One region of the Paenibacillus sp. FSL R5-0470 genome, then DNA from elsewhere that is predicted to be linked to it. Evidence: predicted binding sites of a transcription regulator. Region 1 holds the regulator's gene; the other holds the start of a gene.
The links. The regulator NrdR, encoded in region 1, represses ribonucleotide reductase genes. The targets are predictions, from matches to a motif close to AACACNATATATNGTGTT.
Positions count from the first base shown of each region.

Region 2: a site for NrdR is predicted at 5,299-5,316, ahead of MKY99_RS10475 (adenosylcobalamin-dependent ribonucleoside-diphosphate reductase). Genes of this name have one in related genera too.

Region 1 covers NZ_CP150238.1:2,099,146-2,107,266, reverse strand. The annotation lists gene MKY99_RS09075 (discoidin domain-containing protein) at 1-2,187, opposite strand, end outside; gene MKY99_RS09070 (hypothetical protein) at 2,723-3,553, shown strand; gene MKY99_RS09065 (hypothetical protein) at 3,738-3,959, shown strand; tRNA gene MKY99_RS09060 (tRNA-Lys) at 4,476-4,548, opposite strand; tRNA gene MKY99_RS09055 (tRNA-Ala) at 4,559-4,634, opposite strand; gene nrdR (transcriptional regulator NrdR) at 4,794-5,270, opposite strand; gene MKY99_RS09045 (alpha/beta-type small acid-soluble spore protein) at 5,435-5,653, shown strand; gene MKY99_RS09040 (lytic transglycosylase domain-containing protein) at 5,733-6,296, opposite strand; gene coaE (dephospho-CoA kinase) at 6,293-6,889, opposite strand; gene MKY99_RS09030 (MntP/YtaF family protein) at 6,899-7,645, opposite strand; gene mutM (DNA-formamidopyrimidine glycosylase) at 7,773-8,121, opposite strand, start outside.
Region 2 covers NZ_CP150238.1:2,433,327-2,441,447, reverse strand. The annotation lists gene MKY99_RS10490 (hypothetical protein) at 383-874, opposite strand; gene MKY99_RS10485 (hypothetical protein) at 905-1,330, opposite strand; partial or broken gene MKY99_RS10480 (IS5/IS1182 family transposase) at 1,527-1,691, shown strand; gene MKY99_RS10475 (adenosylcobalamin-dependent ribonucleoside-diphosphate reductase) at 2,479-5,115, opposite strand; gene MKY99_RS10470 (SNF2-related protein) at 5,531-7,276, shown strand; gene MKY99_RS10465 (YqhG family protein) at 7,273-8,121, shown strand, end outside.

The DNA of each region.
Region 1 (8,121 bases):
GTCGACTTGAAGCTTGTGCGACTGATGAACACCCGGCGGGTCCACGTACTTTGCGGCATCCGCCTGGAAGCTTGCAAAGTTCCGGTCGACACGGTTGCCTCTCCACAGCTTCTCCGCCAACACTTGCATGGAAGGCAAGATACGCTGATGCGAGTCCGCCATGGAGACGCCCTTCTCTACAGACACGTCGTTCCAGAGCGCGAACATGCCGCCTTTTACCTGCGGGTGCCCATAAGGAAGCTTCGTCTCCAGCCAATCGTTAGGCTCCCACTCATTGTAAATAAAATCGTAATTCAAATAGCTGCGGTACAGTTGCGGAACGATATAGAGCAAGTTCGTGTTGGTATTGACAACGTCGTAGCCAAGCTTAATGGCCTGCAAGACACTTCCGTACGGCTCATACCAGATGTCCATCGTCGCATTGTTGCTGACTGGCGTCGTGCCGTCATATGCGGACAGACTGCCCCACAGACGAGCGCGCTTGCCTTTGCTGTTAATGTGGTTAAGGAGCATATCCGCGTACCTGCGGAACGCCTCCTTGTCGTCGCCGAAATATTCATCCGTGCCGACGTGCACGTCCGGGCCGACGAAGGTCGGATTGCTGCCGTCGAGATACTCGTCAAAGAGTTCTTTAATGAAGTCGAGCGTCTCCGGACGATTGATATCCAGCTGATTGTTGCTGCCCAACCTAGGGTCGTAAGCGATGAACGCGCCGGAATGGCCCGGTGTATCGATTTCCGGCACGACGTTTACGCCGTATTCCATCCCAAGCAGCTGCAGGTCTCTGAATTGCTGCTTCGTATAGAAGCCGTCCTTGCTCGTCACTCCCGGGAATTTCTCGCTCTCCAGACGGAAGTAACCGACATCGCCGACATCATCGTTCAGATGAATCTGGAACCGGTTCATCTTATAGTAGGACATCAACTTCACATAATCCCGCAAAAATTCGATCGTATAAAACTTGCGGCCCACATCGAGCATGAAGCCTCGATCCGCGTATTTCGGATAATCGCGCGATTGCCCCTTGGGCATCGTCTTATGATCGGCATCGTGGCCAAGCAGTTGAAGGATCGTTTTTGTGCCGAACATGACGCCCGTCTGATCGGAGGCAGCGACGGAAGTATATTCGCCGATATTCAGCTCATAGCCCTCTGTCCCCAATCCCGTTTGCGCGGCATCCAGCACCAAATAGATGTCCCCCTCTTGAGGTGAACCAACCGTAACCGTCAGCGGAAGCTTCGTTAAATCAAGCAAGTCCTTCCGCAAAATATTGGCCGTCCCCTTCAGAGCCGCTTCATCCTCCGCGCGAATGACGATATTGGATTTATCCGTCAAGCGGAACTCGCCGGTTGTGCCCAGCCACTCACGCAAAGAAGGAATGACTCGCGGCTCCGGGTTCCGATCGCTCGTCTGCTCGTAGAGACCGGGTACGGTGACTAGCGCATTATCCGCTAACAGATATGTCGGATCGCTGTCGCTCTCGATTTGCAGCAGCAGCTGAACCTGAGTATCCACAAGCGGCGCATGAATATTGCCCTGCTCGTCGATCACCGGCAAGCTGTCCGTGTTCACCAGTGTCAGCGTATAACCATCCGGTACAGCGGGCAGGTTCAGCTGAGTGTCTCCCTCGGAGACGACGATGCTGTTTTTGACCGCATCCATCATAGGCGGCAACAGCGGTTTGCCCTTGTATACCTCGAATTCCCAGAAGGAGTATCCGTAATAGATACCCTCAATTGGACGTCGCGTTACTCCTTGGAACTTAACGTATTGCGCCAGTGTCGGCTCAAAATCGATCGTATCCTCGACTGATCCGCGGGCGACGAGCACGCGGTTGTCCGCGAATACGTTCCTCCAGGTTACCGCATCGTCAGACACGAGAACTTGATATTGTTCCGCCGGAGTCTGCCAGTTGATGATTACTCTTCCAATTTCTACAGGCTCGCCCAGATCAACGTAGAACCACTGGTCATCCGTTCTTTCCGAAGACCAGCGGCTTGCATCCCGATTGCCACCGTCGACCGCTTTCTCAGGCCCGAAAAAGTCTACTTCGTTCGACGACGAATAAGCCGTCTTTCCTAAAGCCAGATTACCTGTTGCGGCGTCGGACTTCTCCGATGAAACGGCAACTAAAATGAAAGCGGTAACAAAGAACACTAAAAAAATATTCCTATACCGTAAACGCACTAAGATCCCCCCCGTTGTTTATTAGCTCGAATTTTACTCCAGCTTATCGCATGACCCTCCATGCTCAACTGCTGCAGCAATTTTATTATAAGTAGGGGCATTCGTTTCATCGATATACTTGTCTTTACAATACATATACAAATGTGGACATTCGGCCTTCTAAGGTGAATCAAGCATGCCAACATTTCTGTCATATCTCATGCTAATTAATAGTACAAAATCGTGATCCTTTCGAAGAGTAGTGAAAAAGAAAAAAAGCCATTTCAGTAGAATTGGCTTTTCTTCATGTTATGGAAATAGAGCCTAGGGGGATACGCTACGCCCTGCACATTCTCCGTCTACCCGTCACGGGAGTCTAAAACGACTAGACCCATGAACAAATCTTGGCATTTGATGTGGAATTAAGGGGAATCGTCCTAGGCTTTAAGCCCTATTCTCGAGGGGGAGTATATCCGTTGCCCTATTCAGGACCCGCCGATCTTATAGGATAATATAGAAAATGTATCCACTTGAATAGGAATGGGAGTGATTCCTCTTGTTACAATTAAACAGCGAACTGTGGGGCAAGCTAACCGGTCCTTACGAGTCGGGCGAAATGGTACCTGAACTGTTGGAGCGTCTGATGCTTGATTTCGATAAAGAAGTTTTCGACGAGCTATTCCAGGAGCACTTATATCACCAAAATACGATCTATACCGTCACTTACGCGGCAGTACCTTATCTGGCCAAACTTGCTCTCGCATCAAAAAATATGGAAGTGCGCCATGAAATCTACATCACTTGCGGGATTATCGAGTCGTGTCATGACAAAACAAGATCTGAGCCGTATCCCTCGGATTGGAACGAACTCGCTGCTGAAGCGGGAAACGAGGTTTGCGCGAAGATGTACCAATCTTACTTAAAAGCGATAGCGGAGCTTGCTTCGCTTGTTGCAGAGATGTTGGCCTACGCCAAACAAGAAATAAGCAGCGATACCGAAAAAAGATATGTTCTCATTGCCGACGCGGCTTATCGGGAATCCCAGAGCGTGGCAAACATGTTTCTGAATTTTACGGCTGGCGACGAATATGTGGCCGTTTGCGGAGCATGTAATCAAGAGGCTTACTTGTGGCCGAGCGGAGAAGGCGGTCGTATACAAGCATTCGCGGAAGATCCGGTATTCGAACCCCTTCAGGCCGCACATGAGGTTACTCCCGTTGAGGCATTCGTTGAAGCGGAACATCAAATACTGGCGGAGCGAGCCGATCAGCTGGGCGATTCCTCTTTTTTGAACCAATTGCCGTATTTGGCCGGGGAAATGAATTGTCCTTCATGCGGCGCCAGAATGCAGGTTTGGCCTAGTTTGCTTTCGACTTTTGGAGGGTAATAAACAGGAACTGGATATCGCATCCATTTCTATGTTTGGGGGGGAATGACTTATCAGTGTTTCTATTTATTACACATGCACGAGGGAATACGTCCTAACAGAAAGCGAACAACAAGCTATCACAGCCATTGTCCAACGTTATGATCAGGATTTTGAAGGGAAAGACCGGGCGGAGTCTTTCATAGTGTACAAATTCGATTCGTCCAGATCAACGGAGATCTTCGCTGGCGCTACCAAGCTGTCCATGACGGATCAGATTGAAGATTTGCTGAACGATTTATTTCATTGGTTGAAATGTTTGACCGAGATACGTAGAAAAGTAGACGGTGGTGAATGGCATGTTCACCTGGATGATATCGATGCCGTGTGGGATGATGAATTAGGCTGGAAAATGCCTGAAAACTGATTTCCATAATGAATGCCATGCACTTGCTCGCCAGCCTTCAAATCATAATCATTACCTTTTAGACTACTTACACTTGAAGTCGCTAAAAACGAGCTAATGTTCAATTTTAACGTCAGTTCTACTGAATCTCGGTAAACCCTAACACACTCAATGATCGTACTAAGCATCATTTTCTTTTTAGCAGTAGAAGCTTTCTTAAATACCTTGCGCCAAACAGGAATATAGGTCTGGAGAGCCTGCATTTCAACTTATTCTACCTTTTTAGCATTGAGCTTCTGAATTACCTCAAAAAGAAATAGACCGCCCTAGTCCAAAGGATGCGGTCTATTTCTGCCCGTAAAACCTGAAAGCCGCCGCCCTTAAAAGCGGCTATTGCACTGGGAGCCGTGTTTCCGCACGGCTGTCTTTGCATTGTACGATTTATCTACCCAAACTATACCACGATCAAAACCAAATAAATCGTCACTCCGCTTCCTGAACAACAAAAAAAACGGCATTTCTGCCGTTTCTTTAGGATGGACTCTCAGGGGCTCGAACCCTGGACAAATAGATTAAGAGTCTACTGCTCTACCAACTGAGCTAAGAGTCCATATGATGTTTGGTGGAGCCAAGGGGGATCGAACCCCTGACCTCATCGCTGCCAGCGATGCGCTCTCCCAGCTGAGCTATGGCCCCAAACGTAATTTTCAGATGTATGTAATCACACATTCTAAAATTCAGTTCGGTGTATTTAAGTCATTCTGACAAATCCAAGCGCCGTAGGCGACTCCTATATAATATAAAAAATCGCCTTCGCTGTCAACACTTTTTTTAGTCATTAGACTAGCCACAACTCTACAATCTGTCCAGATCCCCAGTGCTCTTAGATAGCAGACCCTTCAGTTCCTTCATAAACATGTTAATGTCCTTAAACTGGCGGTATACGGAAGCAAAGCGAACGTAGGCGACTTCATCTACTGGATAGAGCTGCTCCATAACCAACTCACCGATCTGTTGGCTCTCCACCTCAGCTACGGCGATACCGCGTAGGGATTTCTCTACCTCAGAGACGATCTTCTCTAGACGTTCTACAGAGACGGGGCGTTTCTCGCAAGCACGGATAAGACCACGCAGTATTTTATCACGGCTGAACTCCTCGCGGCTGCCGTCTTTTTTGATCACGATTAACGGTGTTTCCTCGATCATTTCAAAGGTTGTAAACCGTTTGCTGCAACGCTCACATTCACGCCTGCGGCGGATGGACTTATTCTCATTCGCTGGTCGCGAGTCGAGCACTTTAGTATTTGTGTGATCGCAGTAAGGGCATTTCATAAGCTTCATCACTTCCTATTACATAATGTTTTTAGTCCCGGTATGTTAAACATCCGGCTTTTAAAGGGCTATTTCATTTTTTCCAGAAATCACCGTTTTTTTATTGTAATGATTATGGCAAGTCCGGCACATAATACAGTTACCAACAGAGGAGGTGAACAGCAATGAGCCAAAACAACAGCTCCAATAACCTTGTAGCTCCAAATTCCCGTGGTGCTTTGGAACAACTTAAATATGAAGTTGCCCAAGAACTCGGAATCACGCTTTCCCCAGATGGTTACCAAGGCAATAAAACTTCTTATGAAAATGGTTCGATCGGTGGTTACATCACTAAACGTCTTGTAACCCTGGCAGAACAACAATTGGCAGGTCAATACAAATAACCTGTCCACATAAGCTTACTGAAGAAGTATTAAACGATCGCAAGATCGTTTAATGCTTCTTTTTATACATAACACGGTTTTAGAATTCGTTGTAAATATCCGTGTACTGATCATAGTAATAGTTGACGCGCTGTACATAATGGCGGGTTTCACCAAACGGAATATCCTTAATCGTAGCATCCGTTCCATCCCAGATCCCCTCATCCAGCCATTTTTGAACTTTACCCGGTCCAGCATTATATGCAGCGATAACCGCTGTAGGTTTACCTTCGAATTGACGGGATAATGTTGAAAGATACCAGGTACCTAATTCAATATTTGCTGATGGTTCATGCTTTAGCTCCTCCATAGAAACATCAGGAAGCTTGGCCTTTTCAAGGGCCCATTTGGCGGTATCCGGCATAAGCTGCATTAAACCTATAGCACCTTTTCTGGATTCTCGTCCAGTTTTGAAGTTCGTTTCCACTCGGATAATCGAAGCCACTAGAAATGGGTCAATATCGTACGTAACGCTGTGCTTACGGATCTCATCTTTATAATGGATCGGATAAAACCAGGACATCCAGTTCGTACTCAGAAACAATATCGCAGTAAAACCAATGAATAACAGAAGAAGGACTCTTTTTTTACGTAACCATTTCATGATAAGCCCAGCCTGTCCCAAAGAACAGCAACCTGTTGCTCAGTGTGCGCAAGTTCGCCACTGTTGTCAATGATATAGTCCGCTTTGTTACGCTTCGCTTCAATATCCATCTGTGCATTTAAGCGTGCTTCTGCTTGTTCTATAGAAAGTCCGTTACGTTCCATTAATCGAGCGATTTGCACTTCACGAGGCACGTAAACCACCAGTATTTCATGGAACATGCTCTCGAGTCCTGATTCGAAAAGAAGAGGGATATCCACAATTGTTAACTTCTTTGGATCTTCTTCCTCCATGCTGTTCATACGTTCTTTAATCTCCCGCCGGATTGCGGGATGCGTCAGATTGTTCAGGGCTTGCAGGGCCGCCGGGTTTTGAAATACAATGTCCCCCAGCTTGCCCCTATTCAGTGTGCCATCCGAAGAGAGGATCTCGCTTCCGAATTGTTTCACAGCCGCAGCCAGCACCTCATGACCGGGGAGCATAACTTCTCTGGCGATCACATCCGCGTCAACCAGCCTCGCTCCCTTGCTCACAAGCAGTGCGGACACCGTGCTTTTTCCGGATGCAATGCCTCCGGTTAAGCCAATAATCATGTACTCACCTCATAATAGCTTCAGTATTCCCATTGTAATTAATAATAACGCGGGTAGTGCAGCAGCATGCTTCATCCAGTAGTTCCCGGCGAATCTTAATCCAGTCTTCATGCCCAGCAATAGAAATGTACCACTAAACAGAGCAATTGTAAGTGATGTCCATATCGGATTGAACCCCAGCAATGCTGCGCCAAGTCCAGCTCCAAAAGCATCTAGAGAGAGGGCAATCCCGAGCAGCATAGCCTCCATCGAAGAAATACTCCCGGAATCATCCATATCTGCAGAAGACGGAGTACGTAAGATCTGTACAACAATCCCCAATCGTCGTAACTCAAGGGAAAAGACAGCCGACTTTGCCTGCTCAGGAGCCATGGTAACCTGTTCTACAACATCTTCAGTATCAACAGCTACCTCTGCCCGAGCTTCTGTGGATAGCACATTTTCTTCACTACCTACTTTACGCTCACCTGTCTGTTCCTTCTCTTTCTGCATTAACATCTGGACGAGCGACCAGCACCCCATTAGCACGAGTATAACAGCGCCAACCTCAGAAGCTGCATGTGGAGACACTACCTTAGCAAGCAGAACACCCACTTGCATAGATACACAGATAACTACCCCCGAACAAAGCGAGATAATCAGAATGGAGAGCAATGGTATTTTCATTTTACGCAGTCCATATGTAATACCAACGCCAAAACCATCCAAACTCAAAGCAAAAGCTAGTAATATTAGTGAAAAAAATGGGCTGAGCACCCGCAATCCCTCCTGTGAAGAACCGGAACACTGAAGAATACACTTCATTCAGCTTCCGTTCTCTATTAAGCATTCTTCACACAGTATATGGGCGGGACAAGTAGTGGGTGCCAACCTAATTACTTCTTCAGTTTTCAACCTTACGCTGACAGCTTGGACAATAATGCGTGCCGCGGCCACCTACAACCGTTTTCTCAATCATCGTTCCACAGTGGTTACACGGCTGATCTTTACGACCGTAAATCAACAGCTGTTGCTGATAAGTGCCGCTCTCACCTTGACCATTCACATATGATTTTACAGACGAACCACCAGCGTTTACCGCTTCCGTCAGCGTACTGACAATAGCGTGATGCAGCTGATCAAGTTGCTCATCCGAAAGATCTTTGGCGCTGACTTCAGGATGTATCCCTGCACGATGTAACGACTCATCTACATAAATATTACCTATGCCGACGATATATTCCTGATTCAGC
Region 2 (8,121 bases), 330 kb from region 1:
CATTTAATTAAATGTATTTGTAACAGGCTGTTTTGTGCATCAAGTTGAAAAAAAATCACTTACTTCTCCATTAATCTTCATATCCACTCTCGTTTCATTTTCTATAACTTAATTAAGTAAATCCCATTTATTTTTAATAATGATTCAATCGTCATAAATACCTCTCAATTCATGTTTTTTGATCTTTATTTTTGTAAAAGATAGTTAAGTTGCAATTTTGTTTTAAATCGGTAAATTAATCAACTTTTCTCACTTTTCTGTTAAAAGGGAACCCGCATAAAAAGAGCAGACCATTTCATAAGCCTACTCTCTCTTATGTTGAGCTTGTACTGCACCAAGTATCGTTTTCCATTCGTTAAACAGTGGTATAGTGTTCGATATTTTATCCAGCTGTATGATGAATTTTTTGCTTAAAAACTTTCTCCCAAAATGCTGAATAACGAAGGCCCAATCGTATTCCTTCAAACTCGGATTCAAATCGTTCTTCAATAGTATCTTTATTTTCTTTAATAATTGCTTCTATTTTATCAAGCATGTACTGTGCTTGATTTATAAATGAATAACCGTAATCTGGCTTCCAACCGTCATCCCATTCAATGAATCCTTCATTCTCTAAAATATTCAGTTCATTTTTATCTGAAAAAAGCACCAGCAAACCCGTTTTGATGTATATCTTTTCTCCATATTTCACGACAGCATTATCTGGGTATACTGATGTACTCAATATTCCGATCGAAGATTGTTGGACTGGATCATTGCTGTATACAGATTCATGAACTGAATTAGCATATGTATAGTTTTTGAGCTTTCCAGTTGGACTAAATAAAGAAACAAAAACTGTAATAATTATACTTAATGAAAATATTCTTTTCATATTACATTCCCCCTTTATTATTTCTAACGATTAGATTTTCCTTATTTTGATTAGATAATATAGAGTTAAGATAAATTGTATAATAGAAATACTCCAAGGAAGCAGAAAGAGCATTTCCACTTGATATTTTGGAAACCATTCAATAGAAACGACAACTCCATACTCACTATCACTGTCATCTTGTATTGCATTGAAAAATAAAAGAAGTAAGAGGCTGGATAGCATAGTTACCAAAAACCAAATGGCATTGTACTTTATCCTCTGAGTCCTTATAAACAAAAAAGAATTAATTAAACATAATAAAAGCGGTATGAAGTACACCTTAAATGAGATATTTAATAACTCCGTTCCCCATCCCTCTATTCTTATCTTTAAAAAATAGATTAAGATCAGATGCAGTCCAACCACCAGTAGTACATAAAGAATGGCTTGTAGTCCTGTCTTGAATGACTTCATATTTCGTCCCCCTTTTCCATTCGTTCACTTAATGCTCTAATGATATCATCACCCTTCATCGAGATTTTCTTCTTACTTCAAGCACCTATATACCCCCTTAAATTATATGGATTAATTTTAACTAAAACACTAAATATCCTTATAATGTAATTTTAGGCAATTTGAAGGCGAAAATTAATAGTAAACCCCTCTTCCGAAAGAGCGTTATAAAATTGAGGCAAAAAACAGTGAACTCAAACATAGACACGGATATGATGTTGCATCTTCCTCGGGTCTAATTGGCATGCAGATGCAAGGCGCTATGGTGATATTTTCTGTTAATCTCAAACGAATCATTAATTTGATGAAAGAATCGAAGTAAAATATAAAAGCAAAGGCGACATTTCGTTCAAAATCGAACAAAATGTCGCCTTTTTAATTTGAGGGACACTAGTGACAACCTATAATACAACTATCATAAATACAACATTATCCAAATAATCCTCTACATAAGTTTCGAATACCTTATGAAGCGTCTTAAACGCTCTCAAAGCTACGAGAGGCTACTCAATAACATTTTATTTTACTTACATCAAAGACTACGAGGCAGATTATTCCTTCTAGATTGACAGTGAGAATAAAATTGATACCATCCCAGTTATGATGTCATTCTTCAAGGATTTTATAATAGAATTCTAATTTAACATAATTCTCTAAATTTAGTTTTTTGGGTTTGATGCCCGAAGTACACAGGCACAGATAGTGGATATTTTCAAACGTCTTAAACTATATCAGATCTGCAATTCGAATAAGTCAATATCCTTAACGGAAGAGGAATCAAACATTTTAAAGCCAACAAATCGGCTCATTCTTTAACTATTTTTTATTCTTGGATGTTACTTCGTGATGCTGAGAACCAGCTGCAAAATAGTGAAGAATCGAAACCCGAATTGATTGCCCTTTAGCCTGTCATGTTATTAATAAAAAGCCGGTAAACCCTAAGTAATGGCTTGCCGACTTTCTAAGTAAAGACGTGAAACTTGCTGCAATAGCATGTATATATATACATGCTATTGCATGGTGAAGTTTTTTCTCGTTTAAACCGAACTTTTCTCATTTAAAATGAAAAATCATAAGTTTTCCCATAAAACATTTATTGGCTCTACCGTTTACCCGCAACGGCTATACCCGCAATTTCCGCAAGTCTTACAGCCCTCAATATTAATCAGCGAAGCGCCACCGCAAGAAGGACAAAGGTCACGGGAAGCAGAAGTATGGTTATGCGCGCCATGTCCGCCCTGACCATCTTCAATAGAAGCTGCCGCAGGAACACTCGCTTTCAACTCCGCTTTTAAAGCTTCATTGAAATCTTCTAGCTCCAAAGTTGCTGCAATTGGTGCAGGCAAATGATCATCATGAGCGTTATTCAGTACATGAGTCTCCAATGCCTTAGCTACAGCATCTGCAATGGATTCTACTCGATTCGCACCGAAGCCGATTGCACCTGATCCGCCGATACCTTTCAGATGTTTGATCAATAATTCTACCTTCTCACCATGATCTCCATAACGGAGGAACAAGGAGCAGACACGACCGAGTGCTTCTGCCATCGCAAAGACATCAGAACCTGCTTTACCTACATTCAGGAAGATTTCTGCCGGTGTGCCATCTAGATCATTGATAGTAATATACGCCATACCAAAAGGTGTGTTGATTTTATAGGTTGCGCCGCGCAGAACCTGCGGACGTTTCTTGTATTGTTTATCCAGCTCTTTAGTAGGAGCTTGAGGTGCTGGGCTTGCCGTTACAACATTTGCTTCAGGAGTCGTTGCAACTTCAACTGCTGGAGCTACCTCTTCTGCTGCATCTTCCTTCTTCGAGGTTTGCAGAACTTGCACATCACGGCTACCATCACGGTAGATCGTAACCCCTTTACAGCCCAGATCGAAGGCCATTTCATATAGCTCAGCCGTCTCTTCTACTGTGAAGTCAGACGGGCAGTTGGCTGTCTTGGAAATCGAGCTATCTACCCAGCGTTGAATCGCTGCTTGCGCACGAATATGATCCATAGCTGACAAATCCATCGAAGTCACGAAATAATCTGGCAGCTCTTCACCTGGATGAGCTTCAAGCCATTCTTGGGCGATTGGAACGAACTGCTCATCGTAGCCAAGGCGACTTTGACGGAAATATTTAAAAGCAAAATAAGGCTCAATACCTGTCGAGGTGCCAACCATTGTACCTGTGCTACCTGTAGGTGCTTGCGTTATCACTGTAACGTTACGCATGCCATGTTTACGGATCGCTTCACCAACCTCTGGATACGTTTCGAGCATATTTTTCATAAAGCCGCTCATTAAATATTTCTCTGTGTCAAAAGCTAGGAAGGATCCCTTCTCACCAGCAATCTCTGCAGAAGCAAGGTATGCTTCACGAGCCATAAAGCCGTAAAGCTTGTCCAGAAACGCCAAAGATTCCGGGCTACCGTAACGGATGTTCAATTTGATCATCAGCTCAGCAAGACCCATCGTTCCGAGACCCACACGGCGTTCGTTTTTCTGATTCGCTTCATTTTCCGGGAAATGATAAGGCGTCTTATCAATGACATTGTCCAAGAAACGTACGGAATAACGCGTCGTAGTCGCGAGATCTTCCCAGTCTACATCATGATTCTTCTCATCGTAGAATTTGGACAGGTTCACAGCAGACAAATTGCAGACTCCCCAGCCTGGCAGTCCTTGCTCCCCACATGGGTTCGTACAAATGATCGGATTAAAATACCAGCTGTTGGACATCTGATTGTAGTATTCCATGAACACAACGCCTGGCTCAGCGGATTTCCAAGCGGATTCAATAATGGTGCGCCACACATCACGCGCTTTAACGGTGCGATAATGAATAACGTTTTTGCCCGCAGCCTTCCACTTGTCTAGATCGCCATCCCATACATCGTTGTACTCTGGATCTGTTGTATCCGGAAATACGAGATCCCAATCCAGATTTTCTTTTACAGCCTTCATAAAGCTATTGCTCACACATACCGAAAGGTTCGCATTCGTAACTTGACCCATCGTTTGCTTCACGGTAATGAAGTCCTCCACATCTGGATGCCAGTCATTAATCATGAGCATAAGTGCACCACGACGGCTACCGCCTTGTTCAATTAATCCAGTGGTATAGCTAAACAGACCGCCCCAAGATACAGAACCACTGGAAGAACCATTAACACCTCTCACAATTGCCCGGCGTGGACGTAGAGAGGATAGGTTAATCCCTACACCGCCACCACGAGCCATAATTTCTGTCATTTCAGCCAACGTCTGCATAATGCCGCCACGGCTATCTTTTGGAGAAGGAATTACATAACAGTTGAACAGGGTTAGTTCTTCACTAGCGCCTGCACCAGCAGCAATTCGTCCACCCGGTACGAGCTTCCAATCATCCAGAATCGAACGGAATTTACCCGCCCATTCTTCTTGAAGCTCAGGCGTCTTCTCCACAGAAGCCATAGCTGTAGACAGACGATCCCACATTTCCTCTGGTGTTTTTTCTATATTAAGCGTCAGCTTTTCAACATCTGATTTCACAAGTTCGCCGCTGCGCGTCTTCACGGTTACGATTCTGCCGTTACGTTCTACGATCTCTCCGACTTCCTTCGTGGGAAACTTCGGATCATCTTTTGTTAGAACGAGTACAACATCGCCCACTTTAGCATTATTGCTGTCGGCATCCTTCCAAGCATAACGATCCAAAAATATTTTTTCACTTAGCCCTTCAAGGCGTTGCTTACGTTCCACTTTACCCAATAGAAAAACCTCCCGCAATGTAGTAAATATTAGTTCCAGTTCAGGTGTGGGCGTACATTTTGTGACCCACAACAAAAACTTCCTTACACTTATCTTCCGTCTTACGGGTGTATGTAGGAAGTTCATCTTGTCAATAACAAATAGCAGCTACGCACTTTAAAAAAATAACATTTTCATGCTTTTGTCACAATATATTGTGTGCGTCAGCTTTTAAACTATACCACATATTGTATCGAAGGTCTTTTTCGAAAATAGAGTTAAGCAGCCGAAATATCGCAAACCTTGCCGCGTTTTCTCGCTTTTACTCTCTTTTTTAAAGGCTATCAAGAAAAATAGAAGGTTATGAATTCTCTTGTTTAAGAGCATACTACTCCTACGAATGATGATATGAAATAGCACCTGAGGAGGCTGTACCATGACGCAATTATTCCGTAATTCTCTACCTCACAAAGGTGGAAAGTCAGCGCCTATACTGCCTGTTCCTCTTTCTTTTGACCGGAATTGGCTGCAGGATCTAGAACTCAAACTAGATAAAGGTGGTCCATGGGGAGACTACCGTCTGTCCAAGCTTGCTGTGCAAGGTGAACAAACGGGTCTAGTAACCAGCTTCGATGAGCTGCAATGCATGAAGCATTTATCCGGATTATCCCCGCTTCCTCATCAGCTCGATACCGCGCATAAGGTTTTGTTTGAGATGTCGGGCCGCGCGATTCTTGCAGATGAGGTTGGACTAGGAAAGACGATTGAAGCAGGACTTGTACTCAAGGAATATCTTGTCCGCGGTCTAGTCTCTAAAGTGCTTATTCTGGTACCCGCTTCCCTCGTATTGCAGTGGGTCCGCGAGCTGAATGCCAAGTTTGGCATCTCTGCTGTTGCACAGAAAAAAGCATATTCCTGGGGGAATGCGATTGTCGTCGCATCTATGGATACCGCGAAGCGCGATCCTCATAAAGAGATGCTGCTGGAAAATGAATATGACATGTTGATTATTGATGAAGCGCATAAGCTGAAGAACAAGAAATCGACCAATTATCTATTTGTACAGCAATTACGCAAAAAATATTGCCTGCTCCTAACCGCTACTCCCGTTCAGAATGATCTGGGCGAGCTATTTAATTTGATCACTTTACTGAAACCGGGGCAACTAGGAAATCAGGGTGATTTTGCTTCGAATTTCGTCGTTGATAAACGCCAACCTAAGAATGAAGGTCAGCTAAGGGACGAGCTATCGAAGGTGATGATCCGCAATCGGCGTGGCGAAGGTCCAGTTAATTTTACGAAACGAAAAGTCCGTAATATTCCGCTAGTTCTTTCACAGGAAGAGAGAGTATTATATGACGCTGTCACTTCTTTTGTTAAAGATCAGTATCAGGAATCAGGCGGCAATCTTAGCAGCATGCTTTCCTTGGTAACGCTTCAGCGTGAGGTGTGCAGCAGTAGGGATGCCGTCTTCATCACTTTAGTTAATCTGATCAAGAAGCTGCCTGCTGATTCGCCGAAACGCGATCGGATGATGGAGCTATTGCAGACACTTCGTACGGTTAAGACCAATACCAAAGCCGAAACAACACTATCTCTCATTCAAGAAATGAATGAAAAGGTCATCGTTTTTACAGAGTATCGCGCGACTCAAGAATATTTGCTTCAGTATTTCCGCGAACATGGGCTAATGTGTGTTTCTTATTCCGGCGGGATGAATCGTGGTAAAAAGGACTGGATGATGGACCTCTTCCGCGGTCGTGCTCAAGTCATGATCGCTACTGAGGCGGGTGGTGAGGGCATTAACCTGCAGTTCTGTCACCACATGATCAACTTCGATCTGCCTTGGAATCCCATGAGAGTAGAACAACGGATTGGGCGGGTGCACCGGTTAGGTCAGGAAAATGACGTGGTTATCTATAATTTGTCCACACAAGGTACGATTGAAGAACATATCCTTCATCTGCTACACGAGAAGATCAATATGTTCGAAATGGTCATTGGCGGGCTGGATGTGATTCTGGAGCGTTTTGAGAAGAAAGAATCACTGGAGAAAAGTTTATACAAAATCATGCTCGAATCCCGCTCCGATGAAGAGCTGCGACATGAGTTAGATCATATCGGTGAATCCCTAAGTGAGTTGACTCAGGGTATTAAAAAGGAAAGCGAGACTGCGACATGACCCTCAACTCACAGGAAGTACGCAAACATGTAATGGATTATCTGGAGGCGACAGAATGCTCCATTATTGAAGTATCGCCCATTCACGTAACTGTAAAGCTATCGCCAAGAGCTGACAGAATGCTAACAGATCGACCTTATTATTGGGGGTTCGTGGAACGTACTGGTGTTGATCCGGAGACACTCTCTTTCACTTTTGTATTTGATCCGGAAAAATACGATAGCCAGGCAGCTATAGAAGTTCCGCCAACGGTAAATCACAGCATCGGAGCATTGAATCCGCCAATTACCGGAAACCCAGCGATGGGCGCCACAACAGATGCTGAGGCTAGCGCAGATCTATTGAATCCAACATCACCTGAATCTAATGTGGTTCATGTCCCCTCCTCAAATCCAGAAGATAGCATCCTAGCCCGCTACTTCGGTATTGTACCTGCATTGCCCCGAATTGGGCCCGGTATGATAAGACGTGAAGATATCATCTATGGTAGCAAGCGCCTGCAGCAAATTTGGAGTGCGGCGCAAGATGAAGGGAAATGCCTTTACTTATTTGAAGATCCCGGTAGCAGGCAGCGGAATACACTCTTCTCTGCAGCTTATGAACCGTGGCTCGGCGTCTGCTATAAAGTGGAGATGAGCTGCGATTTGAAACGGGAAGAACTGCATTATCTTGGAATATCGCTGACAAAAGGGACCATCATTGATGACTTTAACACTAAGATAGCCTCGCGGGAGATGATCCCCCGTTTACCAGAAAACGTCCATATTCAGCCTTATGAATTAACAGTGACAGCCGCTACAGATTTATTAGAGGCTCATCTTACCTCTCATCTTGCCGAACTCGAT